DNA from 4 places in the Vibrio sp. QJM3NY_35 genome. Region 3 is predicted to be linked to each of the others. Evidence: predicted binding sites of a transcription regulator. Region 3 holds the regulator's gene; each other region holds the start of a gene.
What was found. The regulator CRP, encoded in region 3, controls carbon source genes, mostly activating them, when cyclic AMP is high. The targets are predictions, from matches to a motif close to TGTGANNNNNNTCACA.

Region 1: a site for CRP is predicted at 2,090-2,105, ahead of rppH (RNA pyrophosphohydrolase). Genes of this name have one in related genera too.
Region 2: a site for CRP is predicted at 2,487-2,502, ahead of recB (exodeoxyribonuclease V subunit beta). Genes of this name have one in related genera too.
Region 4: a site for CRP is predicted at 4,379-4,394, ahead of pyrG (CTP synthase). Genes of this name have one in related genera too.

Annotation. Positions count from the first base shown of each region.
Region 1 is NZ_CM173507.1:606,533-613,988, forward strand. It holds gene AC3CH3_RS02725 (hypothetical protein) at 109-360, shown strand; gene AC3CH3_RS02730 (DUF6482 family protein) at 575-886, shown strand; gene mutH (DNA mismatch repair endonuclease MutH) at 975-1,640, opposite strand; gene rppH (RNA pyrophosphohydrolase) at 2,257-2,775, shown strand; gene ptsP (phosphoenolpyruvate--protein phosphotransferase) at 2,778-5,027, shown strand; gene AC3CH3_RS02750 (sulfite exporter TauE/SafE family protein) at 5,036-5,827, shown strand; gene lgt (prolipoprotein diacylglyceryl transferase) at 5,885-6,706, shown strand; gene AC3CH3_RS02760 (thymidylate synthase) at 6,716-7,456, shown strand, end outside.
Region 2 is NZ_CM173507.1:793,147-800,602, forward strand. It holds gene recC (exodeoxyribonuclease V subunit gamma) at 1-2,204, shown strand, start outside; gene recB (exodeoxyribonuclease V subunit beta) at 2,599-6,273, shown strand; gene recD (exodeoxyribonuclease V subunit alpha) at 6,273-7,456, shown strand, end outside.
Region 3 is NZ_CM173507.1:3,076,144-3,083,599, forward strand. It holds gene AC3CH3_RS13995 (ABC transporter ATP-binding protein) at 1-707, shown strand, start outside; gene AC3CH3_RS14000 (TIGR02444 family protein) at 704-1,174, shown strand; gene AC3CH3_RS14005 (hydrolase) at 1,450-2,442, shown strand; gene AC3CH3_RS14010 (YheU family protein) at 2,538-2,750, shown strand; gene AC3CH3_RS14015 (phosphoribulokinase) at 2,828-3,697, shown strand; gene crp (cAMP-activated global transcriptional regulator CRP) at 3,937-4,569, shown strand; gene AC3CH3_RS14025 (2-oxoadipate dioxygenase/decarboxylase family protein) at 4,754-5,545, opposite strand; gene astD (succinylglutamate-semialdehyde dehydrogenase) at 5,759-7,216, opposite strand; gene astA (arginine N-succinyltransferase) at 7,256-7,456, opposite strand, start outside.
Region 4 is NZ_CM173507.1:2,892,221-2,899,676, reverse strand. It holds gene rlmD (23S rRNA (uracil(1939)-C(5))-methyltransferase RlmD) at 1-918, shown strand, start outside; gene relA (GTP diphosphokinase) at 1,053-3,275, shown strand; gene mazG (nucleoside triphosphate pyrophosphohydrolase) at 3,531-4,328, shown strand; gene pyrG (CTP synthase) at 4,479-6,119, shown strand; gene eno (phosphopyruvate hydratase) at 6,201-7,456, shown strand, end outside.

The DNA.
Region 1 (7,456 bases), 930 kb from region 3:
AGATCCGTACCCTTATTTGGCTGCGGAAAAATAGCAGCTAAGTGAGAAGCCTTCATACTATCTAACACGCTATTTTTCCTCAGTTGATTCAACAACTGGAGAGTTATTATGCGTCACTCAGTATATTTAAAATTAGCAACAGTCCTTATCCGTGCCGATCTTCGTCGTGAAGAGCGTGAATGGCAACGAAAAGTTCGTCGTAGTTCATATGAGCTGCCATGGAACAATACTCACTTATTAAGAGATATTGGTCTTGAAGCTGACGGTCGACCGATTGGTTTTTCTGAACCAGAAGTCGTCACGATTGAACGTCGAGTACGTCACCTTCGTCGTGTCTTAAGTGCGCGAATACCGACGTAATCTGCGGGGTTGATAGCACCTTTCGACCCCTAAGATAATTAACAGTGATAGTTATGGCGTCGAAAGTGCAAACTTTTGAACTAGAACTGGCCAAAAAAGAGAAGCGCTTGCTTCTCTTTTTTGCTTTTTTAAGCCGAGATTTGTGCTTTTTTAAGTCGTTATCTAGTAAAGGAAAAGAGTTCTACTAAGCTTTATAGAGCAAGGGAGGCCGGCTATGCAAAAGCATCAATTAGACATGTGGTTACATGGAGAGCACAAAGACTCTTATCAAACACCGAAAGTGTACGTTATTGGCTGTTCTGATATTTCAGAATATCTATTGGCGGTGGAGTACAAACACAAGCTAGAACCGGTAAAGCAAGACGGCGAGCCGCTTCATTTTGGATCCTTGGATCAAGTGAAAGAGGAGTTACTCCGGCTCGGCTTTGAAAAGGCGTATCTTCGCTTACACAACGCCTATGATGAGTTTGGTAATGAGCCAAGCCAAAGCTACTGCGATATTGAACTGGCGCTTAAACCTCATTAAGAGTCGTTTGTAGCGCGAGATTGATTCTAATTACAGACTGTTTTGTAACGCACTGATAGTTTTGGCTATCGAGGCTAGATTAAACGATCTATGCGTAATGTGTTGTCAGCAATTTGTGGGTGAATTGAGTTCGTAGATAGAAACCGCGTGGTTTGGTTTTGATAGGTTTTCCACTTGCACCGTAAGCTTCCGTTAACACACGACTGTTAGCAGCCTTCGGACGTAAATGCAGTGCTTCACCGTGTCTTGCTGTTATCTGTTCAACATTGCCTAAAACGATCAACTCCATCAGTTCTTCCCAATCTCGTTTCAAGAGTTCATCTTCCGCTTGGCTAGGTGTCCATAATAATGGGGATCCTACATGCCTCTCCGCTAGCGGGATCTCTCTTTCTCCCTCGACAGGGATCCACAGTACCTTGGACAGCTTGTTTCGAACGTGACTGGTTTCCCAAGTTATGCCTTGCACACCCATCAAAGGCGCAACACACACAAAGGTGGTTTCGAGTGGCTTGCCAGAGTAGCCAATCGGAATGCTTTTTAGCTCGATCCCGAGCTTGGCAAAATCTTGCTCTGGTTTACTGCCTGCAGGTGCACCCAAGTGCCATTCCAATAGCTGCCCAACCCAGCCTTTATCACGCTTAAGGTCGTTTGGCATCACCATCTCGGCTTCGTCGGCGAGCTCTTTAAAGGTCATTCCGGCGATGGCATACGCGCGCTCCAACAGCTCTTGTTGTGTTTGTGGTTCTGGTTTCATAATAAAAGGCATGATCAAAAAAACGATTTTATCAGAAATTATCACCAAATGACGACTGGTTAAGAAATGATCTCCTTGCGATGAAAGGGATCAAAATCAGGGTTATCCACAGGACATAAAGGTAATTAATTGAAATATTAATTTAGTGGATAAATAAACAGGGGTTTATGGTGGATAAAATGCTTGCCAAATGGGGTTCAAAATGAATCTTTCACTTGGTAGTGTGGATAAACATCGGAGTGGTTGATCTTTAACCACGTCAGGTTTCTGAAAGATCTTTTACATTTCCAATGTTTTTTAAAACCAAAATATTATTTTAATCGTTTGATTTGTATGGAAATAAATTAGGTTTTATTGATTTGTTGTTTTTGGTGTTGATGAATCTATGGATTAAAAAAAACGATTGCGGGTAATTCTTCACATAGTTATTCACAGAAAAGGTGAATAAATGTGGTCTATGTCTCACTATTGTGTGGGTAACTAGAATTTGAGCAAAACTTATCCATATTCCTAGTTATTATTCATAAATATAGCGCTTATCACGTCACTAAGTTTGCTCCGATTGGGGATATGTGGAAAAATCAGAGTAATTAAAAATTTAGATAGAGGTTGGCCAGTGATAGATGGCGATGGTTACCGATTAAATGTTGGTATTGTAATCTGTAACAACCATGGTCAGGTCTTCTGGGCTAAACGATACGGGCAACATTCATGGCAATTCCCTCAAGGGGGAATAGATGAAGGTGAGACTCCGGAACAGGCAATGTACCGCGAGTTGTATGAAGAGGTTGGCCTTACTAAAAAGGATGTAAAGATCGTCGCGACAAGTCGTCATTGGTTACGCTACAAGCTACCCAAACGACTGGTTCGGTGGGATTCTAAACCTGTCTGTATTGGACAAAAACAGAAGTGGTTCCTTTTGCGCTTAGATTGCGATGAATCGCATATCAATATGCAGCGTGGAAGTACACCTGAGTTTGATGGTTGGCGTTGGGTGAGTTACTGGTACCCAGTTCGACAAGTTGTTTCTTTCAAGCGAGATGTTTACCGTCGAGCGATGAAAGAGTTCGCATCTTTAGCAATGCCGTTTAAAGAGCGAAAAATAAAAGGAAAGCGCAAATTGCGTAGAGGTTAAGCATGCTCAGTCAACTAAGGGAAATAGTTGAACACGTATCAAGAGTTGAAGATGTGTCGACGGCTCTTGATATTTTGGTTAAAGAGACATGCAGTGCGATGCAGACGGAATGTTGCACCGTGTATTTGGCAAATAATGATATGCAGCGCCTTGAGTTGATGGCAACTCAAGGCCTGATTTTCAAAGGCAATAGCATTCACATTGGTTTTGACGAAGGTCTGGTTGGCCTTGTTAAAAGAAATGCTGAACCTATCAACCTTGCACAAGCGTCTGCTCACCCTGCTTATAAGTTTTTTCCAGAGCTTGGAGAAAACGTCTATCACTCTTTTCTCGGTACTCCGATTATCCACCGCAAGCAAGTGCTCGGTGTATTGGTCATTCAACAGAAGACCCCGCGTTTATTCAGTGAGATGGAAGAATCCTTCCTTGTCACGCTCTCTGCACAACTTGCCGTTATTGTGGCGCACGCCCAAACTCAAGGCCATTGGCTGTTAGAGCAACAGAAGCTACCTGCGACTAAAGGTATTGCAGCTTCGTCGGGCGTGGCGATTGGTGATTTATGGTGGGACAACACTCAGCCTGAACTCACCGATGTTTATCCTGCTTCGACGCTCAATGTAGAGAGAGAGCATGAGTTGTTGGCGGTAGCGGTTGAAAACGCCCTCAATGACTTTAAGCGTATGCGAAAGCGCTTAGATAGCGAAATCAATAAAGACGCGTTGGCGATCTTTGACCTGTTTACTCACTTACTCAACGATCCAATGTTGCGTAAGGATCTAAAAAGCCAAATCCAGAAAGGCGATAAAGCCGATTGGGCATTAAGACAGGTTGTTGAGAGCTATTCGAACCGCTTTGCTCGTATGTCGGACGTGTATCTTCGTGAGAGAGCACAAGACATCCGAGAGCTCGGACAAAGGCTGCTCTATTTCCTCCACAACTCTGAACATGAACTTCGCACGTTAGATAAGCCGATTATTCTAGTGGTTCGTGAGTTAACCGCTTCGGTATTAGCGTCTATTCCCAAAGAAAAGCTCTTGGCGGTTATTTCTTTGGAAGGGGCAGCGAACTCGCACGCAGCGATTTTATCTCGAGCGCTTGGCATACCTTCAGTCATGGGGGTAAATCTTAACTTAGCTCAAGCTAATGGTAAGCGAGCGATTGTTGATGGGTATAGCGGTGAGATCTTTATTGAGCCGACTAAAAGCCTACTCAAAGAGTATCGAGGGCTGATTCTAGAAGAGAGTGAGCTCTCATCTATGGTCAATCGCGAGCTGTACCTTCCGGCAAAAACCCAAGACGACAAGCAAGTCGAGATCCTGCTTAATGCGGGCTTGAGTGCAGACACTAACATCGCTATCAACCAAGGCGTTGATGGCGTAGGGCTGTATCGAACTGAAATTTCTTTCTTGTTGCAGCAAAGATTCCCGTCAGAGGACGAACAATTCAAGCAGTATCGTTCTGTGCTGGCAAGCTATCCAGAGAAACAAGTGGTGATGCGTACACTCGATATCGGTGGTGATAAGGCCTTACCTTATTTTCCTATCGAAGAGGACAATCCATTCCTTGGTTGGCGTGGTATTCGTTTTACGCTCGATCATCCAGACATCTTTATTATTCAGTTACGTGCCATGCTACGTGCGAGTTGTGAAAGCCATAACTTGAGTATTTTGCTGCCGATGATCTCTGGTGCTCAGGAATTGGATGACGCGCTACAGCTGATTGAACAAGCGTATGACGAAGTGCATGAGCTTGATAACCGAGTGCGTATGCCTCGCGTTGGTATCATGATTGAAGTGCCATCCATGCTGTACATACTGCCGCTGATTGCGGATAAGGTCGACTTCGTTTCAGTGGGTACCAACGATTTAACCCAATATTTATTAGCGGTTGATCGGAACAATTCACGAGTATCCGATGTCTATGAATCCATGCACCCTGCAGTGATCATGGCATTAAAACAAATTCATGATACTTGTAAGCAATATCAATTACCTGTGTGTATTTGTGGCGAGTTAGCCGGTGACCCGATGGGCGCGCTGCTATTGATTGGATTGGGGTATGAGACGTTAAGTATGAATACCTCGAATGTCGCAAGAACCAAATATTTGATTCGTCAATCGAACTTGGCTGAATTACAGGATTTGGCAAATAAGGCACTTTCAAAACCGTATGGTAGTGACATCTATAGTATGATGCTGAACTATTTCGAAGAGCGTGAATTTACAGGCTTCATTCGAGCAGGTAAAAAATAGGATTGAACGTGTCATATGAACTGATAGGCTTGTTAGCAGGCCTTGGTGCTATTGTTGGTGTTTTAGCTGGCTTGCTAGGCATTGGTGGTGGTTTGCTGGTGGTTCCTGCCTTACTGTTTTTGCTTCCTAAAGCGGGTATCCCTCAAGAGTTTGCGATGCAAATGGCATTGGCTACCTCGTTATCAACCATCATAGTTACGTCAGGATCATCTGCGATTAACCATCTAAAGTTGGGTAACGTAGAGATATTTGTCGTTAAATGGTTGATGCCAGGTGTCGTGATAGGTGGCTTCCTCGGTTCTTTCGTGGCCGATGTAATCCCAGCTCAATACTTACCAAAAGTCTTTGGTGTGATTGTTTTGGTATTGGCGTTGCAAATGCTGCTGTCGATTCGCTCTAAGAGCCAAAAGTCGATGCCAGGTTCAGCTAAAACCGTGTTGTGCGGTGGCGGTATTGGTTTAGTATCAAGTTTAGCGGGCATTGGCGGTGGGTCTTTATCGGTACCTTTCCTTAATCATCACGGTGTGGAAATGCGTAAAGCCGTCGGCTCATCTTCGGTATGCGGTTGTGTTATCGCGATTTCGGGAATGCTAGGTTTCATTTGGCATGGATCTTCTGTCGATGATCTTCCTGCGTATAGCTTGGGTTATGTTTATCTGCCGGCTTTGATCGCGATATCTTGTACCTCAGTTTTGACCACTCGAGTGGGTGCGAAACTGGCCACTCAATTGCCAACCCCAGTGCTGAAGAAATTCTTTGCGGTGTTTTTAATGTTTATAGCAGCCACAATGCTGCTGTAGTGTCTTTTCTGTTAGTCATTGAACTAACCGTTAATCAATTTAGATAGAGAGCCAAGTATGTCTCAGGGTTTTATCGAATTCCCAAATATCGATCCTGTTCTTATTGAACTAGGACCAATCTCAGTTCGTTGGTACGGCCTAATGTACCTTGTCGGCTTTATGTTTGCTCTTTGGTTAGCAAATCGCCGAGCTGATCAACCGGGTAGCGGTTGGACTCGAGAGCAAGTATCAGACTTACTGTTTGCTGGCTTTTTAGGTGTGGTGCTGGGTGGTCGTATTGGCTACGTACTTTTCTACAACTTTGACCTTTTCCTAGCAGACCCACTGTACCTATTTAAGGTATGGACTGGCGGTATGTCTTTCCACGGTGGCTTGCTTGGTGTTATTACTGCCATGTTTTGGTATGCCAAAAAGAACGGTCGAACCTTCTTTGGTGTGGCAGACATGATTGCACCATTGGTGCCATTTGGTTTAGGCATGGGACGCTTAGGTAACTTCATGAACAGCGAGCTTTGGGGCCGTGTGACTGATGTGCCATGGGCGATTGTGTTCCCTAACGGTGGTCCACTTCCTCGTCACCCATCTCAACTTTACGAGATGGCGCTTGAAGGTATTGTGCTGTTCTTCATCTTGAACTGGTTTATCAAAAAGCCGCGTCCTCTTGGTTCTGTATCAGGGTTATTCCTAGCTGGATATGGTACATTCCGCTTCTTAGTTGAATACGTACGTGAACCTGATGCTCACCTAGGTTTGTTCGGTGGGTTTATCTCTATGGGACAAATTTTGTCACTGCCAATGGTTATCATCGGTGTGCTGATGATGGTGTGGGCATACAAGCGTGGTCACTACAAAGACGAATTACCACAACAAACGAAGTAAGGAATTGGTGTGAAACAGTATTTAGATCTCTGTCAGCGTATCGTTGATGACGGTACTTGGATTGAAAATGAACGCACGGGCAAGCGCTGCCTAACCGTGATCAATGCTGACCTTGAATATGATGTTGGTAATAACCAATTCCCACTGGTAACAACGCGTAAAAGCTTTTGGAAAGCCGCAGTTGCTGAATTGCTTGGCTATATCCGTGGTTACGACAATGCTGAAGATTTTCGTAAGCTAGGGACTAAAACTTGGGATGCGAATTCGAACCTGAACGAAGCATGGCTGAATAATCCTTACCGCAAGGGTGAAGATGACATGGGCCGTGTTTATGGCGTTCAAGGACGTGCATGGGCAAAACCTGATGGCGGTCATATCGACCAACTTAAGAAGATTGTTGATGATCTTACGAACGGTATTGATGACCGTGGCGAGATCTTAAACTTCTATAACCCAGGTGAGTTCCACATGGGTTGTTTGCGTCCGTGTATGTACAGCCATCACTTCTCTCTACTTGGTGATACTCTGTACCTAAACAGCACTCAGCGCTCTTGCGATGTACCACTAGGCCTGAACTTCAACATGGTTCAAGTGTACGTCTTCCTAGCGATCATGGCGCAAATCACGGGCAAGAAAGCTGGCGTGGCTTACCATAAGCTTGTGAATGCTCATATCTACGAAGATCAACTTGCACCTATGCGTGATATCCAGTTAAAGCGTGAGCCGTTAGCTGGCCCAACATTCCATATC
Region 2 (7,456 bases), 1.1 Mb from region 3:
ATAGCCCAGCGATTCAGGCGGTATTTGGTAATGCTCCGGGTGAGCGTTATATCCCTTACTCGATCTCTGATAGAACGGCAGACCAAGAGAGCCCAATTTTGACCGCGTTCATGCAGCTGGTCGCGTTGCCGAATACGCGTTGTTTAGCTTCTGAGTTGTTAGAGCTATTAGAAATTCCTGCGATGATGGCACGCTTTGGTATTGATGAATTTCAATTTGAGCAAGCTAAGCAGTGGGTTGAAGAAGCGGGTATCCGCTGGGGCGTCGATTCTTCTACGGCAACAGAGTTTGATTTGCCTGCCACCGAGCAAAATACTTGGCTATTTGGTATCCAGCGTATGTTACTGGGTTATGCGATGTCGGATTCCGCAGGTTTGTTTGAAACTGAACACTCTCCAATTGCTGCTTATAACGAAGTTCAAGGTATTAACGCCGAACTAGCGGGTAAATTAGCGCACTTTATTGACCGTATTGCTCATTACCGTCAACGCTTAACTGAAACCCAATCTATCGACATGTGGCGTGAAACCTTGCTGCAAATGATTGATGATTTCTTCGCCGTTGAGCTAGAGGGCGAGGTGGTGCTTAAGTCGATTCGCGATGCACTTTCTCAACTGAATGAACAGCTTGATGATGCCCTGTACGAACAAGAGTTATCGCCAAGCATCATCTACCAATATTTGAATAATAAACTGTCGGGCGCGCGTATAAGCCAGCGTTTCTTAGCGGGGCAAGTTAACTTCTGTACCCTGATGCCGATGCGTTCCATCCCGTTCAAAACCGTTTGTCTATTAGGCATGAATGATGGTGTTTACCCTCGATCAATGCCGCCAGAAGGTTTTGACCTAATGAACGGGCGCACACGACCGGGTGATCGTTCTCGTCGTGATGATGACCGCTACCTATTCTTAGAAGCAATGTTGTCGGCGCAAGAGTGTTTATACATCAGTTATGTCGGCCGCTCGATTCAAGATAATACTGAGCGAGTGCCGTCGGTATTGGTTTCTGAGTTGATAGAGTACTGCCAACAGAATTACTGCCTAAGTGAAGACCAAGCGTTACCAAGTGATGATTCAGGCATCAACCTGACTCAAGCGATCAGCTTTGAACACACTATGACACCGTTCAGCCCCGCTGCGTTTACTCAAGGTGATGTAAGCCATGTGCTGAGTTACGCCAAAGAGTGGCTTCCAGCTGCTAACCGTTCCGGTGAACGCAGTGGTGAATTTAATCGCGCATTGGATGACTATTTGTTGGGTGCGACGTACCCGTTAGAACTCGATTTGGTTGAGTTACAGCGTTTCTGGCGTTTGCCAGTGCAGTACTTCTTTAATCGCCGTCTAAAAGTGGTGTTTGAGCCGCCACTTCCTGTGATGGAAGACGATGAGCCATTTGTACTTAATGGTTTAGAGAGTTTCCAACTTAAGGATGCTTTGCTGCAAGTGTTACTGGACCACCCTGAAGGCGCAGACGAAGCCGTTCGATTGTTTGTCTCTGAGCAAAAAGCACAGGGCAGATTACCGGTTGGCGCCTTTGGTGATATCGAATTTGAAACCAACCGTGTTCAAGCGGAAGACTTAGCCAAAGAGATTAGATTTGTAAGTGGGCAGCCACAACAAGATCTGGAGGTAAATATTGAATTTGACGTACTAGATGAGGGCAAACCGGTTCGTTTGATGGGTTGGCTGACTCAAAACTATCAATCGGGTTTAGTGCGTTTCCGTAGTGGCAAAATTCGCTCGCAAGATTACTTGGCTGCGTGGGTCGATCACTTGTGTTGTGCGGTGATGGGGCACGGCAAAACGACTCATATTATTGGCTATGACAGAAAAGAAGGCGTGGTTCACCAAACGCTACAACCTATCGGCGATGCGCAGCAGGCGAAGAGTTTATTAGCTGAGTTAGTGCGACTGTTCTATCAAGGTATGACTGCACCACTGCCGTATTTCCCGAAAACCGCCTTGGCCGGCGTTGAAGCGGGCTTTAGCCGTGGTAAATGGGTCGATGATGAAGAGAAGTCGCTCAAGAAAATGGCCGATACTTTTAATGATAGCTTCGCTTTCACGGGCGAGGGTCGAGATACCTACATCTCGCGTATTTGGCCTAAGTGGGACGAGGAGCTGGCGGCTGAGTCGCGTATGTATTCAACGCTTGTGTTACAGGCGGCAAGGTTGGCTGCTGCCGATCTGGAAGATCAGGAGTAAGTGGCTGTGATCGACAAGCTCAGTAGCGTGTGCGCTGAATTAATGAAAAACGAAAGAGAGTCGCTGGTAAGCATTTGGGGTGCTTACTTTCCAGGTGAAGGGAAGCAAGGTACAGGAAATAAAGTGGCCGCCAGTAAATCATTATTAGTGTAGGGCGTTCGCTGTACGGCCACAGGTCAGAGGGACCATTATTCTGTGGTTCAAAGTAACGCCGTAAAGTACAAAACTCGTACGCGCTCCTGAACTCGTGGGCGCATAGTAGCGAGGCGATCTGAATTGATCCGTGAGAGAGATCGCACTAACTATTAACAAATCAGCGTAGGACGTAAATTGAATGACGTTTTCCACGCTAGGTCACATTTGTAACAACATATTTATCAGAAGGCAGTAAGGCATGACGACCACAAGCAGTGTTCAGGTAATTGCTCCACAGACACTCAATACCATGACGTTTCCACTTCATGGCGCGCGTTTAATTGAAGCATCGGCGGGTACGGGTAAAACATTTACCATCGCCGGCCTGTACTTACGCCTACTGCTCGGGCACGGCACGGCAGCACCACAAGGTGAGCTTACAGAAGCTACCCGACACCATGAGCCACTGACCGTAGATCAAATCCTGGTAGTGACCTTTACCGAAGCGGCAACCGCAGAGCTGCGGGATCGTATTCGTGCCCGAATCCATGATGCACGCATAGCGTTTGCTCGCGGGCAAAGTGATGACCCAGTGATTGCTCCTTTGTTGCAAGAGATCGAAGACCACGCTGGCGCTGCGAAAACACTGCTTAATGCGGAAAGGCAAATGGATGAAGCGGCTGTCTACACCATTCACGGCTTTTGTCAGCGAATGTTGACTCAAAATGCCTTCGAGTCTGGCAGCCGATTTGATAATGAGTTTGTGACAGATGAAAGCCATCTTAAAGCGCAAGTAGTAGCCGACTATTGGCGTAAGCAGTTTTACCCGTTGCCGATTCAATTGGCTGGTGAGGTTCGTAATATCTGGGGTTCTCCCGCTTCGCTATTAGCTGACGTAAATCGCTACCTGACGGGCTCTCCACTAAAGCTAACCGTCGAAGCAATGTCGAGTGACTTGCAAACTCTACACGACCAAAACCTAGATAAAGTTAAGCAACTTAAGGCGTTGTGGTGCGAATCCGAAGCGGACTTTTTGGCTTTGATCTCAGGTTCAGATGTGAACAAGCGCAGCTACACCAAGAAGTCTTTGCCTACTTGGTTAGAAGCCGTCACAGCATGGGCACAGATCGACACTCATGATTACCAGTTTCCAGACAAGTTAGAGAAGTTCTCACAAGCAACGTTAATTGAAAAAACACCAAAAGGTACAGCCCCTCAACACGCGGTGTTTGAGGCGATTGAGGACTTCTTAAATTCTCCAGCAGATCTAAAAGCTCCATTGTTGGCACATGCGATTACTCATTGTCGAACCATGTTAGCTAAGGCTAAACAGCAGAAACAGTGGTTATCGTTTGATGATTTGCTTACTCAGTTATCTGCATCGATTGATGTGGATGAGCAATCACTGCTGGTGGAGAGAATCCGCACCTTATACCCGGTTGCGATGATCGATGAATTCCAAGATACCGATCCGCTGCAATACAGTATTTTTAGCCGAATCTATCTCGATAATCCGCAGTGCGGCTTGTTTATGATCGGTGACCCGAAGCAGGCGATTTATGGCTTTCGTGGCGCAGATATCTTTACCTATATCAAGGCGAGAAACCAAGTTAGTGCTCACTACACCTTAGGCACTAACTGGCGCTCAAGTGCGGATATGGTCAGCGCAGTAAACCAAGTGTTTATGAATTCAGACAGTCCGTTTATCTATGACCAAGACATCCCATTCTTACCCGTTGCCGCCAGTCCATCAGCCGACAAACGCCAATGGGTGATGAACGGAGAAATTCAGCACGCACTCACCTTTTGGCTGCAAGAGGCTGAAGACAAGCCACTACCAAAAGGCGAATATCACAAGGCGATGGCTGAGGCGACGGCGAGTCAAATTCAAACCATTCTGACCGCTTCTCAAAACCAGCAAGCCTATTTTGATAACGGCAAAAAACAACATGCCGTGAATGCGGGTGATATTGCTGTTTTGGTTCGAACCGGTAGTGAAGGTCGCTTGATTAAGAACGCGTTGTCGGAACAAGGCATTGCGAGCGTGTATTTGTCGAACCGAGACAGTGTGTTCACCAGCCTAGTCGCGCAAGATATTCAACGCTTACTGCAAGCGGTGCTGACGCCAGAAAATGATCGTGCATTACGCGCGAGCTTGGCCTCTGAGTTGTTTGCTCTGGATGCCGCATCATTGGATGAACTCAACAACGATGAAGTGGTGTGGGAGAACGTCGTTAACGAATTTCGAGAATATCGTAAGTTGTGGCTACAGCGCGGAGTGCTACCAATGCTGCGTAGCGTTATCAGCAAGCGACATCTCGCGGAACGCTTACTGGAAGAAGAAAATGGTGAGCGCTCACTTACCGATTTGATGCACATTGGCGAATTGCTACAACAAGCAAGGCAGGAGCTCGATAGCGATTATGGCTTGCTACGTTGGCTAGCAGAAGCGATCTCCGATACTCAAAATGGTTTAGGCGGCAGTGAGGACGACATTCAACGTCTTGAATCAGAGAGAAACTTGGTTCAAATCGTTACCATTCATAAGTCGAAAGGTTTGGAATATGACTTAGTATTCCTGCCATTTGTTACGAGTTATCGAGAAGCGAGTGAAGGCAAATTCTACGACCATGATTCTGATACCACAGTACTGGATATTACTGGTAGTGATAGTGCTTTAGCGCAAGCCGATAAAGAGCGATTGGCGGAAGATTTACGTTTGATTTATGTAGCACTGACTCGTGCGGTTTATGGCTGTTTCATTGGCATGGCGCCACTGCGTAAAGGGCGTTCAACCAAAGAACCGACCGGCGTGCATTTGAGTGCGATGGGCTATTTGGTTCAAAACGGACAAGAGCAAGGTATTGCCGAATTGCACCAAGCTCTAGCGGCCATTGAAGGAAAAAATTCAAGTGTGCTGTTAGCCGAAACGCCAACCGCTCATGAGCAAGTGTTTGTACAAACAGAGCAAGTGAGTGAAGACTTACATGCTAATGAACTCAAGGCTTCAATTGACCGAGCCTGGCGAATCACCAGTTATTCGGGGCTTGTAAAACAAGGCAGTCACAGCGCGAGCCATGACGCGACCATTGAGGTGTCTGGCTTCGATATTGATTCGGCTGATGAGCAGGGTGAGTCTGAGTTAATTGAACCTGAACGCTCTATCTTTACGTTCCCTCGTGGTGCTCGTCCGGGTACTTTCTTACACACCTTGTTTGAGGACGTTGAATTTACCGAGCCAGCAACCAGCGAACATAACACGCAAGTAATCACTCACTTATTAGAGTCGGAGCAATACGAACTAGAGTGGTTACCTGTGCTTCAACAACTGGTCGATACGGTGCTGAACACCGCGCTGGATGGTAAGAACTTAAAGCTAAGCGAGAAAGACTCAACGCAACGCTTAGTTGAGATGGAATTCTTACTACCGATCGAAGTGCTCGCTGCATCTGAACTGAATCAAACCATTCAATATCACGATCCGTTATCGGCTAAAGCGGGCGACCTAGGTTTTCAAACCGTGCAAGGTATGTTGAAAGGCTTCATCGATTTGGTGTTTGAGCACCAAGGTAAATACTATGTACTCGACTGGAAATCGAATCACTTAGGAGATGATGTTGCTGTCTACCATGGCGAGGCATTGAAATCGGCGATGGCCGACCATCGCTATGATTTGCAATATCAAATTTATGCATTGGCGTTGCACCGTTTCTTACGCAGCCGCGTTGCCAATTACAGCTACGAACAACATTTTGGTGGCGTGTACTACTTGTTCTTACGAGGAATGGACGGCCAATCTCAGCAAGGTATTTTCTCGGCCAAACCAACACTGGCTTTACTTGATGAAATGGATCAATTGATTGACGGTAAAGTGATAGACAGACGTTCGGCGCAATTGAATGACGATGAAACTGGACAGATGGGGCTTTTATAATGACAACAACGACCACTAATACCAGCATAGAGACTGCGAACACAGCAAAGCCAGTTTCACTTATCCCTGAGCAACTTGTGGATGTACACCAGTTTCTTGCGGATAAGGGTTCTATTCGTCAGTTGGATTATCAATTTGCTCGTTTTATTGCTCAGCAAGCCACGAGTTACTCTCAAGAGATCGGCTTTCTTGCTGGGGTAGTGAGCCATGAATTAGGCAAAGGACACATTTGTACTCAGCTGATACAGCAGCATACGACAGGCCATGAACAAACGGCAGATCTAGCCCAGTTACTTGGGTTGTACGGTGAAACGGCTCTGCAATTGAACCAAAAGTTGTTAGGTATTGATTGGTTGGCGGTACTTCAATCGTCCAATTTAGTTGGAGCAACCAATGACTGTGTTAAGCCGCTGATGTTTGATGGACAGCGTGTCTACTTACAGCGTTATTGGAACTACGAGGTGGTACTGGCAAACACGTTAAACCGTTTAAGTAAGCCGGTAGAGTTTAATACTGAACAGAAAAAGGCGCTGACGGAAACACTCAATCAGCTCTTTGCACGTAGTTATCACTTTCTGTTTAACGCTTTAGCCAAGGCTGAAGCAAACCAACAAACGTCTCAGGTACTGCGTCAACAGCTGGTATGTGATCATCTTGATATCGTCGATGAGCAATCTCTGAATTGGGGCGCAATCGATCAAGCGATCGTCCAAGCTAAGCAGGTAGCGGACTTAGGTGTTCTAGACAGTTTGGTACCGATATCGGCATGTTTGAACTGGCAAAAAGTGGCAGCAGCAGTAGCTCTGAGTCGTCGCTTTGCGGTGATTTCTGGTGGACCGGGTACTGGTAAAACAACCACGGTAACCAAGTTATTGTCGGCGATGGTCGAGCAATCACTCAGCCAAGGTAAAACCCCAACGATTAAGCTAGTGGCACCAACGGGTAAAGCGGCGGCGCGTTTAACTGAGTCGATTGGTAAAGCGATTGAGCAACTGCCTTTAGCGCCTGAAGTAAAAGCCAACATACCAACGGAATCGAGCACTTTGCACCGATTGCTTGGTGCGATTCCTAACCGGGCTGAGTTTAGACACAACCGACGCAATCCACTTCACCTTGATATCTTGGTGGTGGATGAAGCATCGATGGTCGATCTGTCGATGATGTATAAGCTGGTGGATGCGCT
Region 3 (7,456 bases):
CCGAGCAACAACTGCGTGATTACCTAGGTAGCTTCGGTTTCCAAGGCGAAAAAGCGCTCGATAAAGTAGCCCCCTTCTCTGGTGGTGAAAAAGCGCGTTTAGTATTAGCGCTACTGGTATGGCAAAAACCAAACCTGTTGCTACTCGATGAACCAACCAACCACTTAGATCTCGACATGCGTCAAGCGCTGACTTTTGCCCTGCAGACGTTTGAAGGCGCAATGGTTATCGTATCGCACGACCGTTACCTACTGCGTGCAACTACCGATGATTTATACCTTGTTCACGACCGCCAAGTAGCACCGTTTGATGGTGACTTAAGCGATTACTACAAGTGGCTAACCGAACAGCAGAAAATTGAGCGCAAAGAGGCACAAGCATTGGCACCAGCAAAAGACGGTGCCAACAGTGCAGCAGCGAAAAAAGAGCAGAAACGTAAAGAAGCCGAGTTCCGTAAACTGACGGCACCACTGCGTAAAAAGCTGACTCAATTTGAAAAGCAGATGGATAAATTAACGCAGGCTCTTGAAGAAGCCGAGCAAGAATTATCCGACACTTCACTGTATGAAGCTGAAAATAAGGCTAAACTGAATAAAGTACTCGCTCTCCAAGCGAGCAGTAAGTCACAGCTAGAAGAAGTTGAAATGGATTGGATGTCCACTCAAGAAGAGCTTGAGCAGATGGAACAGGATATGGATAGCTTATGAGCCCAGAGCACGCCCCAATATCACTAACACTGGAACGACTATGGCAATTTAGCCTTCAATATTACAGTGTGCGCGGTGTAAAGGATGCGTGCCTAGCTTTGCAAAACCAATTCCACGGCAACGTCAATCTACTGCTGCTTCTCAAATGGCTTGATGAGCAGCAATTGTCTTTTGCTGAAGAGGAGTGGCACAAAGTACACCAGTGCTTAAGCCGCTCTGAAACCCTGCTTCATAGTTATCGAGAGCTACGTAAACATCTCAAAGCACACGTTGTCGACTCACTATACCGTGAAGCCTTACAGTTTGAGTTACAGCTTGAAAAGCAACAACAGTCCGATCTCGTCGACTGTATAAACTCCCTACAACTTTACGCTAACCAGCAATCACCGCTCGCGTTTCAGTACTGTCGTTTATTAGGAGCAGAAAACCTCTACGACGCTTTTTCTGAACCAGCACCTCAGCCCTAGCTCATTCTCTTTCCTTTTTACTCAATCAAGATCCAAGCTTAACTGCGCCCTGTCTCTCTTCATGTGCATGCACTGACTAATATGCACAATGAAGTTTTTAAGGCACCTAACATTGATATTATTCAACTGGTTACCCATAGCCTGTTTTTGTATCTCGTACAAGTGAAAGCCTTGCGCTTATGCCGAGAATCAACCAAGCTCAAATAAAAACGTGGGCGTTTCACTGCAAGCTCAACACGTTATCAAAGCCCATCAAAGAAGCATGGATCGTTTTTATGACAATATTTACCGCAGCCGCTGGTCTCTCTAATCCGCACTTACAAACCTTAGTGCCACGGTTTATTAGAAAACAGGCGCTGTTTCATCCTCACTGGCAAACCTTAGAAACTCCCGATGGTGACTTTCTTGATCTTGCTTGGAGCGAATCACCCGACGGTGACAACCCAAGCAATGATGATCGAAGTAACAAGCCGATATTCGTTCTATTCCATGGTTTAGAAGGTAGCTTTGAGAGCCCTTACGCCAACGGACTGATGAATGCATTTGCTAAAGATGGTTGGTTATCGGTAATGATGCACTTCAGAGGCTGCAGCGGAAAACCCAATCGCCTGGCTCGCGCTTACCATTCAGGTGAGGTCGAAGATGCGCGCTTTTTCCTAAGACACCTACACGCGCAGTTTCCGAATAACCCTAAGGTTGCGGTTGGCATATCTTTAGGTGGAAACATGCTGGCGAACTATTTAGCTGAGTACGCAGACGACCCATTGCTGTCGGCGGCGACAATCGTATCTGCTCCATTTGACTTAGCGTGTTGCTCTAGTCGCATTGAGCGCGGTTTCTCCAAGCTTTATAAGAAGTACCTGCTCAACTCTCTAAAATCGAATGCGCTAAAAAAAGTTAACTTGCTACAGGAAAAACTTGGCATCACAGCTGAAGCCATCAAGAACATAACCAAACTGTATGAGTTTGATGAACGAATCACTGCGCCTCTGCACGGCTTCAAAAATGCCCAAGACTATTATGCGCAATGTTCTGCGCTGCCTAAGCTCAATAAGATTAAACTGCCGACGCAGATCATTCATGCCAAAGACGACCCTTTCATGACCGATGATGTGATCCCAAAATTCGTTCTGCCCGATAACATCGATTATCGACTGTTTCAAAAAGGCGGCCATGTTGGGTTTATTACTGGCAGCACACTCAAGCCAAGATTTTGGTTAGAAGAAGCCTTGCCTGCCTACTATGAAAGTATCCAAGATTCGGCATAATGACCGAGCCTTAGTAAATAGAAGCAAAACATTACTAAGCACACGCATTTCTACATCAATAAACCTATTTATGAACATAAAAGAGAGAAGTATTTATGATCATCCCATGGCAAGACATTGCACCAGAGACACTGGAAAACCTCATCAAAGAATTCGTGCTGCGTGAAGGCACAGACTACGGCGACGTAGAGGTTTCACTGCAAAACAAGATTGACCAAGTGAAACATCAATTAGCTTCAGGAGAAGTCAGCATCGTGTTTTCTGAACTCCATGAAACCGTTGATATTCAAGTCACAAAACGCTTCTAAGCTGCGCTCATAAAGGAGCCGTGTTATAGTGGTAAACGATTGCTAACAAGTAAGTTACTCAAAAGACAAGGGTTGTCATGTCCGCTAAACATCCAATTATTGCGGTGACGGGTTCATCTGGAGCCGGCACCACCACTACCTCAGAAGCCTTCCGTAAAATGTTCAATATGATGGACGTGAAGGCAGCTTGGGTTGAAGGGGATAGTTTCCATCGCTTCACACGTCCAGAGATGGATGTCGAGATCCGTAAAGCGCGCGAGCAAGGTAAGCACATCAGCTACTTTGGTCCTCAAGCCAACGACTTTGGTGCGCTAGAAGAGTTCTTCCGTAAATACGGTAACGAAGGTACAGGTAAAGTAAGAAGCTACCTGCACACCTTTGATGAAGCCGTGCCTTACAATCAAATGCCGGGCACCTTCACGCCATGGCAAGAGATCCCGGAAAATTCCGATGTGATGTTTTACGAAGGCTTGCACGGCGGTGTGGTTGATGGCGACATTAACGTTTCTCAACACGTCGATTTGCTGATCGGCATGGTGCCCATCGTCAACTTAGAGTGGATTCAAAAATTCGTTCGTGACACTCGCGATCGTGGTCACTCACGCGAAGCGGTAATGGACTCCATTGTTCGTTCAATGGATGATTACCTCAACTACATTACCCCGCAATTTTCGCGCACTCACATAAACTTTCAGCGTGTTCCAACCGTAGATACATCGAACCCACTTAACGCCAAAGGAATTCCAAGTTTAGACGAAAGCTTCGTAGTTATACGTTTGCGTGGCATCAAAAACGTCGATTTCCCCTACCTTCTGGCTATGATTGATGGCTCTTTTATGTCTCGCCATAACACGCTAGTGGTGCCAGGCGGCAAGATGAGTTTTGCTATGGAGCTCATTGTGAGGCCAATCCTGCAACAACTTATCGAAACCGGAAAAATAGGTTAACAAAACGACATTCTGGTTGATTACTTTTCATACCGTGATCATGTGCACAATTTTGCGTAAAAAATCGTAGCTTGGTCACGATTAAAATCAAGAAATAGTACCTGAAAAAGGATACTATTCTTAAACGAAACACAAGATAGCTTGCAGCGCTCAACGAGTGCTCTTATCCTACAAGTCAATCCAGGCTTAGCTAAAATACGGAAAGCGGCAAGCATACCCTGCAGAGGAAGTGAGATATTATGGTTCTAGGTAAACCTCAAACCGATCCAACATTAGAGTGGTTCCTTTCACACTGTCATATTCATAAGTACCCTTCAAAAAGTACTTTGATTCATGCTGGTGAAAAGGCAGAAACCTTGTACTACATCGTTAAAGGTTCTGTGGCAGTTCTTATCAAAGACGAAGAAGGTAAGGAAATGATTCTTTCTTACCTAAACCAAGGCGACTTCATCGGTGAGCTTGGCTTGTTCGAAGAAGACCAAGAGCGTACTGCTTGGGTTCGTGCTAAATCTCCTTGTGAAGTAGCTGAAATTTCTTTCAAGAAATTCCGTCAACTTATCCAAGTGAACCCAGATATCCTAATGCGTCTTTCAGCGCAAATGGCAAACCGTCTACAAGTAACTAGCCAAAAGGTTGGTGACTTAGCGTTCCTTGACGTAACAGGTCGTATCGCTCAAACGCTACTAAACCTAGCGAAACAGCCAGATGCAATGACTCACCCTGACGGCATGCAAATCAAGATCACTCGTCAAGAGATTGGCCAGATCGTTGGTTGTTCTCGTGAGACAGTTGGTCGTATCTTGAAGATGCTAGAAGAGCAGAACCTAATTTCTGCACACGGTAAAACTATCGTGGTATACGGCACTCGTTAATCTCGATTAACTGAGCCAAAAATTTGAAAGCCACCAAATGCGAGTTTGGTGGCTTTTTTGTTTTCTTAAGATCTATAGAGCAGATACGAGATGCGAATAGAACACCTACAGCTTCCAAGCACAAACTGTCTCGAAGCGAAGCGTACTCGCATCTATAGGACAAAATCCGTGCTCGTATCTTTCTTTAACCGTTGGTGCTCTCAAAGATTTTGTCAGCTGATGCTGCAACAAAACCTGTGTAAAGCTCACCGTTGACCATCGCATAACGCTTAGCGAACTCATAGAAGCCCCCAGGAATCATCTCATTGCCTTCAACAAATGAAACTGGGACTTTGTCTGCCATTGTTGATGATTGCTCTAATAAGACCTCTGGAGAGCCTTTAACCTGACCGCCAGATGCATTGATCGTGAAGCCTGACTCGCTCAGGTAGTCATTCACCGCCTGCACTTCATCAAATTCATTTAGCTGGTTCACACTCACCGTAAAGTGGTTTGCACCATATCCATGAGCCGCGAGCCAAGACGCGTATTCGCTCTCTTTTGCGAGCACTTGGAAGTCAGCGAAGCTCAAATCCCAAAGACGACCGCCAAACAAGAACTCATGGCCTTGAAGCTTACTTGCGTCCACTTGCTCAACCAACTTAGCAACGATCTGTTGCAAGTCACTTGAACACTCTTCTACCTTCAACTCACTAATGAACACTTTTGGTTGTTTTGGATCTGGGTGCTCGTAATGTTTAGCCACTAACTTCTTACTCTCAAACAAGTAGTCGCCACACGCCTGATAGCCTAATTCAAGGAAAGGCTTCGCTAATGTTTCAATACCCAAAGGAGCAACATTGAAAGTACGCAGTGCAATGTGATCATTAATCAGCGCTTCGTCTTCTTTCAGCAAGTGATGCACTTTCTCAGCCGATGGACAAAGCCTGTGAATGTAATCGTCCCAAAGTGATTTAAAGAGTAGATCGGGCGTCATGGTGACTCCTTGTCAGAGGTTCTAGCAAGCTAGTAATTTGGATTAGAGAGGGAGAGGCTGAGACACAGAGTCAGCAGCCATCAGCCTGTGACATACTTTTTCTATTATTATCTACCGCCCAATCTAGATGTCGGACGTGATGGAAAAGGGAAGCGATAACACCACTTCCCTATTTCAAACTTAACGCATGAGCCTAGGACTCATTAGCCTAAATTAAAGCTCAATACCCGGGCTAAACGTTGCCGGAAGTTGAGTTTCGCCACCTTCCATTGAAGCCATAGGATAAGCACAGTAGTCCGCTGCGTAGTAAGCACTTGGGCGTAGGTTGCCCGAAGCACCCGGGCCACCAAACGGTGCATCACCACTTGCGCCTGTTAGCTGACGGTTACGGTTAACAATACCCGCACGGATATGGTCCACGAAGTATTCCCATTCAGAATCATCTGTTGATACTAAGCCAGCAGATAAACCAAAACGAGTGTCGTTAGCTAACTCGACCGCTTGCTCTAGCGATTGGTAACGAACCACTTGCAGTAATGGACCGAAGTACTCTTCATCTGGCAGTTCTGCAATATTGGTTGCATCGATAATGCCCGGAGAAACAAACGCCGCTTCACCCGCTTTTGCTTCGACTAGACTTACACCGCCTAACGATTGCAGATTCGCTTGCGCGTCCAGAATGAACTTAGCCGCAGCTTCAGAGATCTGTGGCCCCATGAAGGGTGCTGGCTCAGCGAATGGCTGATCGACACGAATCTTCAAGGTCGCAGCAACGAGCTTATCCAGTAGTTGATCGCCCTTCTCTCCAACAGGAACATATAAGCGACGTGCACATGTACAACGTTGACCCGCACTGATGAAAGCCGATTGGATGATAGTGTATACCGTTGCGTCTGCATCACCGTATTGGTCGCTGATCACCATAGGGTTGTTGCCGCCCATCTCTAGTGCCAGCATCTTGCCCGGTTGGCCCGCGAATTGACGGTGTAGGATATGACCGGTATTGGCACTACCTGTGAATAGTACGCCATCAAGACCTTTAGCATCGGCTAGTGCGATACCTGTCTCTTTAGCACCCTGTACTAGGTTGATTACGCCAGCAGGAAGACCCGCTTCTTGCCATAGCTTCATTGCAAACTCACCCGTCCAAGGTGTCTGCTCTGAAGGTTTGAATACTACGGTGTTCCCTGATAGCAGAGCTGGAACAATATGACCGTTAGGTAGGTGACCTGGGAAGTTGTAAGGACCAAATACCGCCATTACGCCCAATGGACGGTGACGAAGTACAATTTGGTTGCCCGCCGCTTCACGTGAAGCTTCACCGGTACGTTCGTGGTAAGCACGAATAGAGATAGCGATTTTACCCGCCATTGCACCCGCTTCAGTGCGAGTTTCCCAAATCGGTTTGCCCGTCTCTTTTGCGATGATCTGTGCAATCTCTTCGCTGTTCTCTTTTACCTTCTCAGCAAAGTTCAACACGATCGCTTCACGCTCTGCAAAGCTCAATTTTTTCCAAACCAAGAAGGCTTCACGAGCTGCTGCTACTGCAGATTCAACCTGTGCTGGTGTTGCGCTATCACCTTGCCACACTACTTCATTATTGTATGGGCTTACTGATGTCATGGCGTCACCTTGACCTGCCACCCACTGTCCTGCTATCCACTGAGTCATACTTCTATCCTTAAAATCTTCGACAGATAATCGCCGCTCTTACTGAGCCAACATGCGAACGAATTCGCCTTCTTTTACTTCAAGAGCGCTTGCTACTTCAGATGATAAAATCACTGTGTCGCTTGCTTGGTCATACGCGCCTTTCGCGGCTACTGCGCGGAAGTTCTCAAACGAGGTATTACCAATTAGGAAATCTTTAGAGCTAGAATGCTCTGCAATTTGAACCTGTGCTCGAATCGC
Region 4 (7,456 bases), 180 kb from region 3:
CGACGTCGCGCACGTATCAGCCTATTTGTTGATAAAAAGACACAGCAGCTTCAGTTTGGTTTCCGTAAGAAGCAGAGTAAGCAGATTGAAAATATCATCGACTGTGCCGTGCTTGATCCTCGCCTCAATGTATTGCTGCCAAAACTGAAAAATTTACTGAACACTTTCAACAGCCTTACGTCTTTAGGACACGTTGAATTGGTGTTGGGCGATACTGGCCCTGTTATGGTGCTACGTCACCTTAAGCCTTTGGTTGAAAAAGATGAGCAAGCGCTGATTGCGTTAGCAAAAGAAGAAGGCGCTACGCTGTACTCGATGCCTGAAACCGATAAGTTGGTTCGCTTAGTAGGCGATGCACCTTCTTATAGCGAAACTGGCGTGACGTTACCGTTTGAGCCAAACCACTTTATCCAAGTAAACCAGAAAGTGAATCAGCAGATGGTGGCTCAAGCGATTGAGTGGCTAGAGCCTCAAGCGGATGAGCGAGTGCTCGACCTATTTTGTGGTCTCGGTAACTTCAGTTTGCCTATCGCGCAACAATCGGCGTTTGTGGTTGGTGTAGAAGGCGTTGATGAAATGGTTCAGCAAGCCACATCTAATGCAGCGTTAAACCAGTTAAGTAATACGGAATTTTACCAAGCTAACCTTGAAGAAGACTTATCTTCACAGCCTTGGGCAAAAGAGAAATTCGATAAAGTATTGCTGGACCCGGCACGTGCGGGAGCGAGTGGGATCGTTGATCAAATTTCAGCGTTAGGAGCGAAGCGTGTGGTTTATGTTTCGTGTAATCCTGCTACTCTAGCTAGAGATTCTGAGAGCTTAGAAAAACAAGGCTATCAATTAGCCAAACTGGGTATGTTGGACATGTTCCCACACACCAGTCATCTCGAATCGATGGCTCTCTTTATCAAGGCTTAGAGGCCCTTAAACAAGGCTTCAAATGAATCACAAAGGCGCAGGGAAGCCTGCGCTGATATCAATATGGTCGAACTAACTTGGAACCAGTTAGTCATATTGAATTGGGTATAAAACATAATAACTAGGAAGGCATGATGGTTGCGGTACGAAGCGCACATTTAAACCCAAGCGAACAGTTTGAGCTAGAAAGTTGGATTGCGTCATTGAATCAAGACGCAAAAACCTCGAATAAACTGATCAAAGTTTATCGTCACTGTGAAGAGCTATTAAAAGATCACGAGCAAGCGTCGCTCTTGCTTTGGCGTGGCCGCGAGATGATCGAAATCTTGGTTACGCTGTCCATGGACCGTGCCACTTTAATTGCAGCGCAACTTTTCCCCGTCGTCTCAAGCGGCGTTTTTGAGCGTGAAGCTTTTGAAGAAAGCTACGGTAAAGAAACCGTAAAGTTGATCGATGGCGTTGAAGAAATGGCGGCCTTAGGCCAGTTAAACGTGACTCTTGAAGGCAGTGCTGCCTCGGGTCAAGTTGATAACGTTCGCCGTATGTTACTGGCAATGGTCGACGACTTCCGCTGCGTAGTCATCAAACTCGCTGAACGAATCTGTAACCTTATTGAGGTGAAAAAAGCGCCTGATGCTGTGCGTCGCGCGGCAGCAAAAGAGTGTTCTAACATCTACGCTCCGCTTGCTAACCGTTTAGGTATTGGTCAGCTTAAGTGGGAAATCGAAGATTACGCATTCCGCTACCAACAGCCAGACACTTACAAGCAGATTGCTAAACAGCTGTCTGAGCGTCGCATCGTACGTGAACAATACATTAAAGATTTCGTTGACGACTTAACGGCTGAAATGAAGCGTTCAAGCATCAATGCTGAAGTCAGCGGTCGACCAAAACACATCTACAGTATCTGGCGTAAGATGCAAAAGAAAGGCTTGGACTTCGATGAGCTTTTTGACGTGCGTGCGGTACGTATCATCGCCGATCAGCTCCAAGACTGCTATGCCGGCTTAGGTGTGGTTCATACCAAATACAAACATCTACCAAGTGAATTTGATGACTACGTGGCGAACCCTAAGCCAAATGGTTACCAGTCTATTCACACCGTGGTTCTGGGCCCTGAAGGTAAGACCATTGAGATTCAAATCCGTACCAAGCAAATGCACGAAGATTCTGAATTGGGTGTAGCTGCACACTGGAAGTACAAAGAAGGTGCTTCAAGCGGACGCAGTGGTTACGACGAGAAAATCACTTGGTTGCGTAAACTTATCGATTGGCAAGAAGAGATGTCGGATTCTGGCGAGATGCTGGATGAAGTTCGTAGCCAAGTATTTGATGATCGCGTATATGCCTTTACACCGCGCGGTGACGTGGTCGATCTACCTATGGGTGCAACCCCACTGGACTTCGCTTACCACATCCACTCGATGGTTGGACACCGCTGTATCGGTGCCAAAGTAGCAGGCCGTATCGTACCGTTCACTCATAAATTATCGATGGGTGATCAGGTTGAAATCATTACTCAGAAAGAACCGAACCCATCACGTGATTGGTTAAACCCAACCACAGGTTTTGTTCATTCAGGTCGTGCTCGCGCGAAGATTAACGCATGGTTCCGCGCGCAAAGTCGTGAGAAGAACCTCGAAGCGGGTCGAGACATCCTTGAGGCGGAACTTGCGAAAGTGGGTGCAACCTTAAAAGATGCCGACCAATACGCACTGAGGCGCTTTAACGTCAACACGCCAGATGAGCTTTATGCTGGTATCGGCAGTGGCGACTTGCGCATTAACCAAGTGGTTAATCACATCAATGCGTTGGTGAATAAGCCTACGGCGGAAGAAGAAGACAAGAAAGCGCTAGAGAAACTGCTTGAGTCGGAAAACAAACCAGCACAACAGAGTCGTCCAAAGAAAGACGCGGTAGTGGTTGAGGGCGTTGATAACTTAATGACACACCTAGCTCGTTGCTGTCAGCCAATCCCTGGTGATGTGATTAAAGGTTACATCACTCAAGGTCGTGGTATCTCAGTTCACCGTGCTGACTGTGAACAGTTGAGTGAGCTAAGCCTGCACGCACCAGAACGTATTATTGATACAGTCTGGGGCAATGGCTTCGTCGGTTCTTACATCCTAACGCTGCGTGTTGAAGCACTGGAGCGTAATGGCTTGCTGAAAGACATCACCTCACTGTTCTCGAACGAGAAGATCAGCGTGACGACAATGAAGAGCCGCATCGACTATAAACGTCAGCTATCGGTAATGGATTTCGATTTGGAAGTGACCAATATTGAGATTCTGAGTCGAGTGACCAGTCGAGTAGAGCAAATTAAAGATGTCATGTCGGTTAAACGCCTAGGCTAACTTTCACGTTGCATTAGTCACTTTTACTGCGTTTACTGCGTTAACTGCGCTTTCTTGTACCATCACATAGGCGAGCTATGCTCAGGAATCGCGAAAGCTTGTTGCCTTGTTAAAGTAACAACTGCTTAGTGAAAGATGCGGAATTTAGAGAATTAGACAGTATCAACAAAGGTGAGTGGTTTTGGCTGCTCACCTTTTTTAGTTTTAGCAGACGTTATAAATTTAAAAATCAAAGACAGTAATAGGAAGAAAACGATGAATCACCCGATTGAACAACTTGAACAGATCATGACTAAGCTGCGCGATCCAGAAGGTGGCTGTCCTTGGGATTTAAAACAAAATTTTGAAACAATTGTGCCGCATACTATCGAAGAGACCTACGAAGTGGTGGATGCGATTCACAACAAAGATTGGCCGAATCTACAAGAAGAGTTAGGAGACTTGTTGTTTCAGGTGATTTTCTATAGTCAGCTAGCGAAAGAGCAGGGGCTGTTTGAGTTCTCTGATGTGGTTGATGGTATCAATGAGAAGCTAACACGACGTCACCCGCACGTGTTCTCTGATACCGAGTTTGCCAGTGATGAAGAAATCAATGCCAACTGGGAAGCGGAAAAAGCCAAAGAAAAAGCACAAGCAGGCAAAACTCAAGAAAGTATTCTAGACTCAATACCAAACTCTCTACCTGCACTTTCGCGTGCTACAAAGATTCAAAAGCAGGTCGCGAAATATGGCTTTGACTGGGACTCGATTGGCCCAGTCGCTGATAAGGTTTTAGAGGAAGTTGACGAGGTGTTGGAAGAGGCGCTTCAAGTCACACCTAACGAAGATTTGGTTGAAGAAGAGTTGGGTGATTTGCTGTTTGCGACGGTCAATTTGGTGCGACATTTAGGTAAAAATCCAGAAACGGCGCTGAACAAAGCCAATCTGAAGTTTTCACGTCGCTTTAAAGGGGTGGAACAAAAAGTTCGTCAGCAAGATAAAAATTTGACCGATTTTTCACTACAACAGCTTGATTCCATGTGGGATGAAGTCAAAGTGGCGGAGAAAAGATAACCAAAGCTTTTATCATGAATTGATTTGAAGCAAAAAATAAAAAATAGCAGTGTGATAGATTTCACGTTGTGGCGATAAGGGGCTTCTGGTATATTTTCATCCCGTCCAGAAGTAGTCCATTTCCCTCATTCAACCAATTTCAGGTTAAACATGACGACAAATTACATTTTTGTTACTGGCGGGGTTGTATCCTCTCTAGGTAAAGGTATTGCTGCAGCATCTCTTGCGGCTATTTTAGAAGCTCGTGGTCTTAAAGTGACTATGATGAAGCTTGACCCTTACATCAACGTTGATCCAGGCACTATGAGCCCGACTCAGCACGGTGAAGTGTTCGTTACGGAAGATGGCGCTGAAACAGACCTTGACCTTGGTCACTATGAGCGATTCATTCGCACCAAGATGACTAAGCGTAACAACTTCACTGCAGGTCGTGTTTACTCAGACGTACTCGCTAAAGAGCGTCGCGGTGATTACCTAGGTGCAACAATTCAGGTTATCCCACACATCACTAACTCTATTAAAGAGCGTGTTATTTCTGGCGCAGCTGGCCACGATATCGCGATCGTTGAAGTTGGTGGTACGGTTGGTGATATCGAATCTCTACCATTCATGGAAGCGATTCGTCAGCTAGCAGTAGAACTAGGCCGTGAACGCGCAATGTTCATGCACCTTACTCTAGTGCCATACCTAGCAGCTGCGGGCGAAGTGAAAACTAAGCCGACGCAACACTCTGTAAAAGAGTTGCTGTCTATTGGTATTCAGCCAGACATCCTAGTTTGTCGTTCAGACCGCAACATTCCTTCGAACGAGCGTAAGAAAATTGCTCTGTTCTGTAATGTGCAAGAAAATGCAGTTATTTCTATGCGCGATGTTGACTCTATCTACAAGATCCCTCAGCTTATTAAAGCTCAAGGCACTGATGAACTTGTATGTAAGCGTTTTGGCATCACAGCTCCAGAAGCAGATCTGTCTGAATGGGAACAAGTAATTTACGAAGAAGCTAACCCAACGGGTGAAGTGACGATTGGTATGGTTGGTAAGTACATTGAACTACCAGATGCATACAAATCAGTAAATGAAGCGCTAAAACACGCAGGCTTGAAAAACCGCCTAAGCGTTAATATTAAATACGTAGATTCACAAGACGTTGAGTCTCGTGGCGTAGAAGTTTTAGAAGGCCTAGATGCAATCCTAGTTCCTGGTGGCTTTGGTGACCGTGGTGTTGAAGGTAAGATTCTTGCTGCTCAATACGCTCGTGAAAACAAAGTACCGTACTTAGGTATCTGTCTAGGTATGCAAGTAGCGCTTATCGAGTACGCTCGTAACGTTGCGAAAATGGAAGGGGCACACTCTTCTGAATTCTGTACTGAAACTAAGTACCCAGTTGTTGGCCTTATCACTGAATGGACTGATGGCGAAGGTAAAGTTGAAGAGCGTACAGAATCATCTGACCTAGGCGGCACGATGCGTCTTGGTTCACAGCTTTGTCACCTTGCTAAAGGGACTAAAGCATACGAATTATACGGTAGCGCGACGATCCATGAACGTCACCGTCACCGTTACGAAGTGAACAACAATCTTCGTCCACAAATCGAAAAAGCGGGCCTAAAAGTATCGGGTCTATCTGCGGACAAGAAACTGGTTGAAGTTATTGAGAACCCGAACCACCCATGGTTTGTTGCTGCTCAATTCCACCCAGAGTTCACTTCAACACCTCGCGATGGTCATCCATTGTTTGCAGGTTTCGTTAAAGCGGCTGGCGAGTTCCAGCGCGGCGAGTTAGAGAAGTAAAAAGGAATACAGGTAGCTGCGTAAGTTGTGCTGCTACCTTTAAATTTGACATTTATATATTCAACGAGAAGGAAACATTCAATGTCTAAGATCGTTAAAGTTCTAGGTCGTGAAATCATCGATTCACGTGGTAACCCAACTGTAGAAGCTGAAGTACACCTAGAAGGCGGTTTCGTAGGTATGGCTGCTGCTCCATCTGGCGCATCTACTGGTTCTCGCGAAGCTCTTGAGCTACGTGACGGCGACAAATCACGTTTCCTAGGTAAAGGTGTTCTTAAAGCTATTGAAGCTGTAAACGGCCCAATCGCTGAAGCTCTAGTTGGTTCTGACGCTAAAGCACAAGCTGACGTTGACCAAATCATGCTTGACCTAGACGGTACTGATAACAAGTCTAAGTTCGGCGCGAACGCTATCCTAGCTGTATCTCTAGCTAACGCAAAAGCTGCTGCTGCTGCGAAAGGCATGCCTCTATACGAGCACATCGCTGAGCTAAACGGTACTGCTGGTCAGTTCTCTATGCCTCTACCAATGATGAACATCATCAACGGTGGTGAGCACGCAGATAACAACGTTGACATCCAAGAGTTCATGATCCAACCAGTTGGCGCTAAAACTCTTAAAGAAGGTCTACGTATCGGCGCTGAAGTATTCCACAACCTAGCTAAAGTTCTTAAGTCTAAAGGCTACAGCACTGCAGTTGGTGATGAAGGTGGTTTCGCTCCTAACCTTAAATCTAACGCTGAAGCTCTAGAAGTTATCGCAGAAGCTGTTGCAGCTGCTGGTTACGAACTAGGTAAAGACGTTACTCTTGCTATGGACTGTGCAGCATCTGAGTTCTTCGACAAAGAAGCTGGCATCTACAACATGAAGGGCGAAGGTAAAACTTTCACTTCTGAAGAGTTCAACCACTACCTAGCTGAGCTAGCGAACAACTTCCCAATCGTTTCTATCGAAGACGGTCTTGACGAGTCAGATTGGGATGGCTTCAAGCACCAAACTGAACTTCTAGGCGACAAGCTTCAAATCGTTGGTGACGATCTGTTCGTTACAAACACTAAGATTCTTGCTGAAGGTATCGAGAAAGGCGTAGCTAACTCTATCCTTATCAAGTTCAACCAAATCGGTTCTCTAACAGAGACTCTAGCTGCTATCAAGATGGCTAAAGACGCTGGCTACACTGCAGTAATCTCTCACCGTTCTGGCGAAACTGAAGATGCAACTATCGCTGATCTAGCGGTAGGTACAGCTGCAGGTCAAATCAAAACTGGTTCTATGAGCCGTTCTGACCGTGTTGCTAAGTACAACCAACTTATCCGTATCGAAGAAGCTCTAGGTTC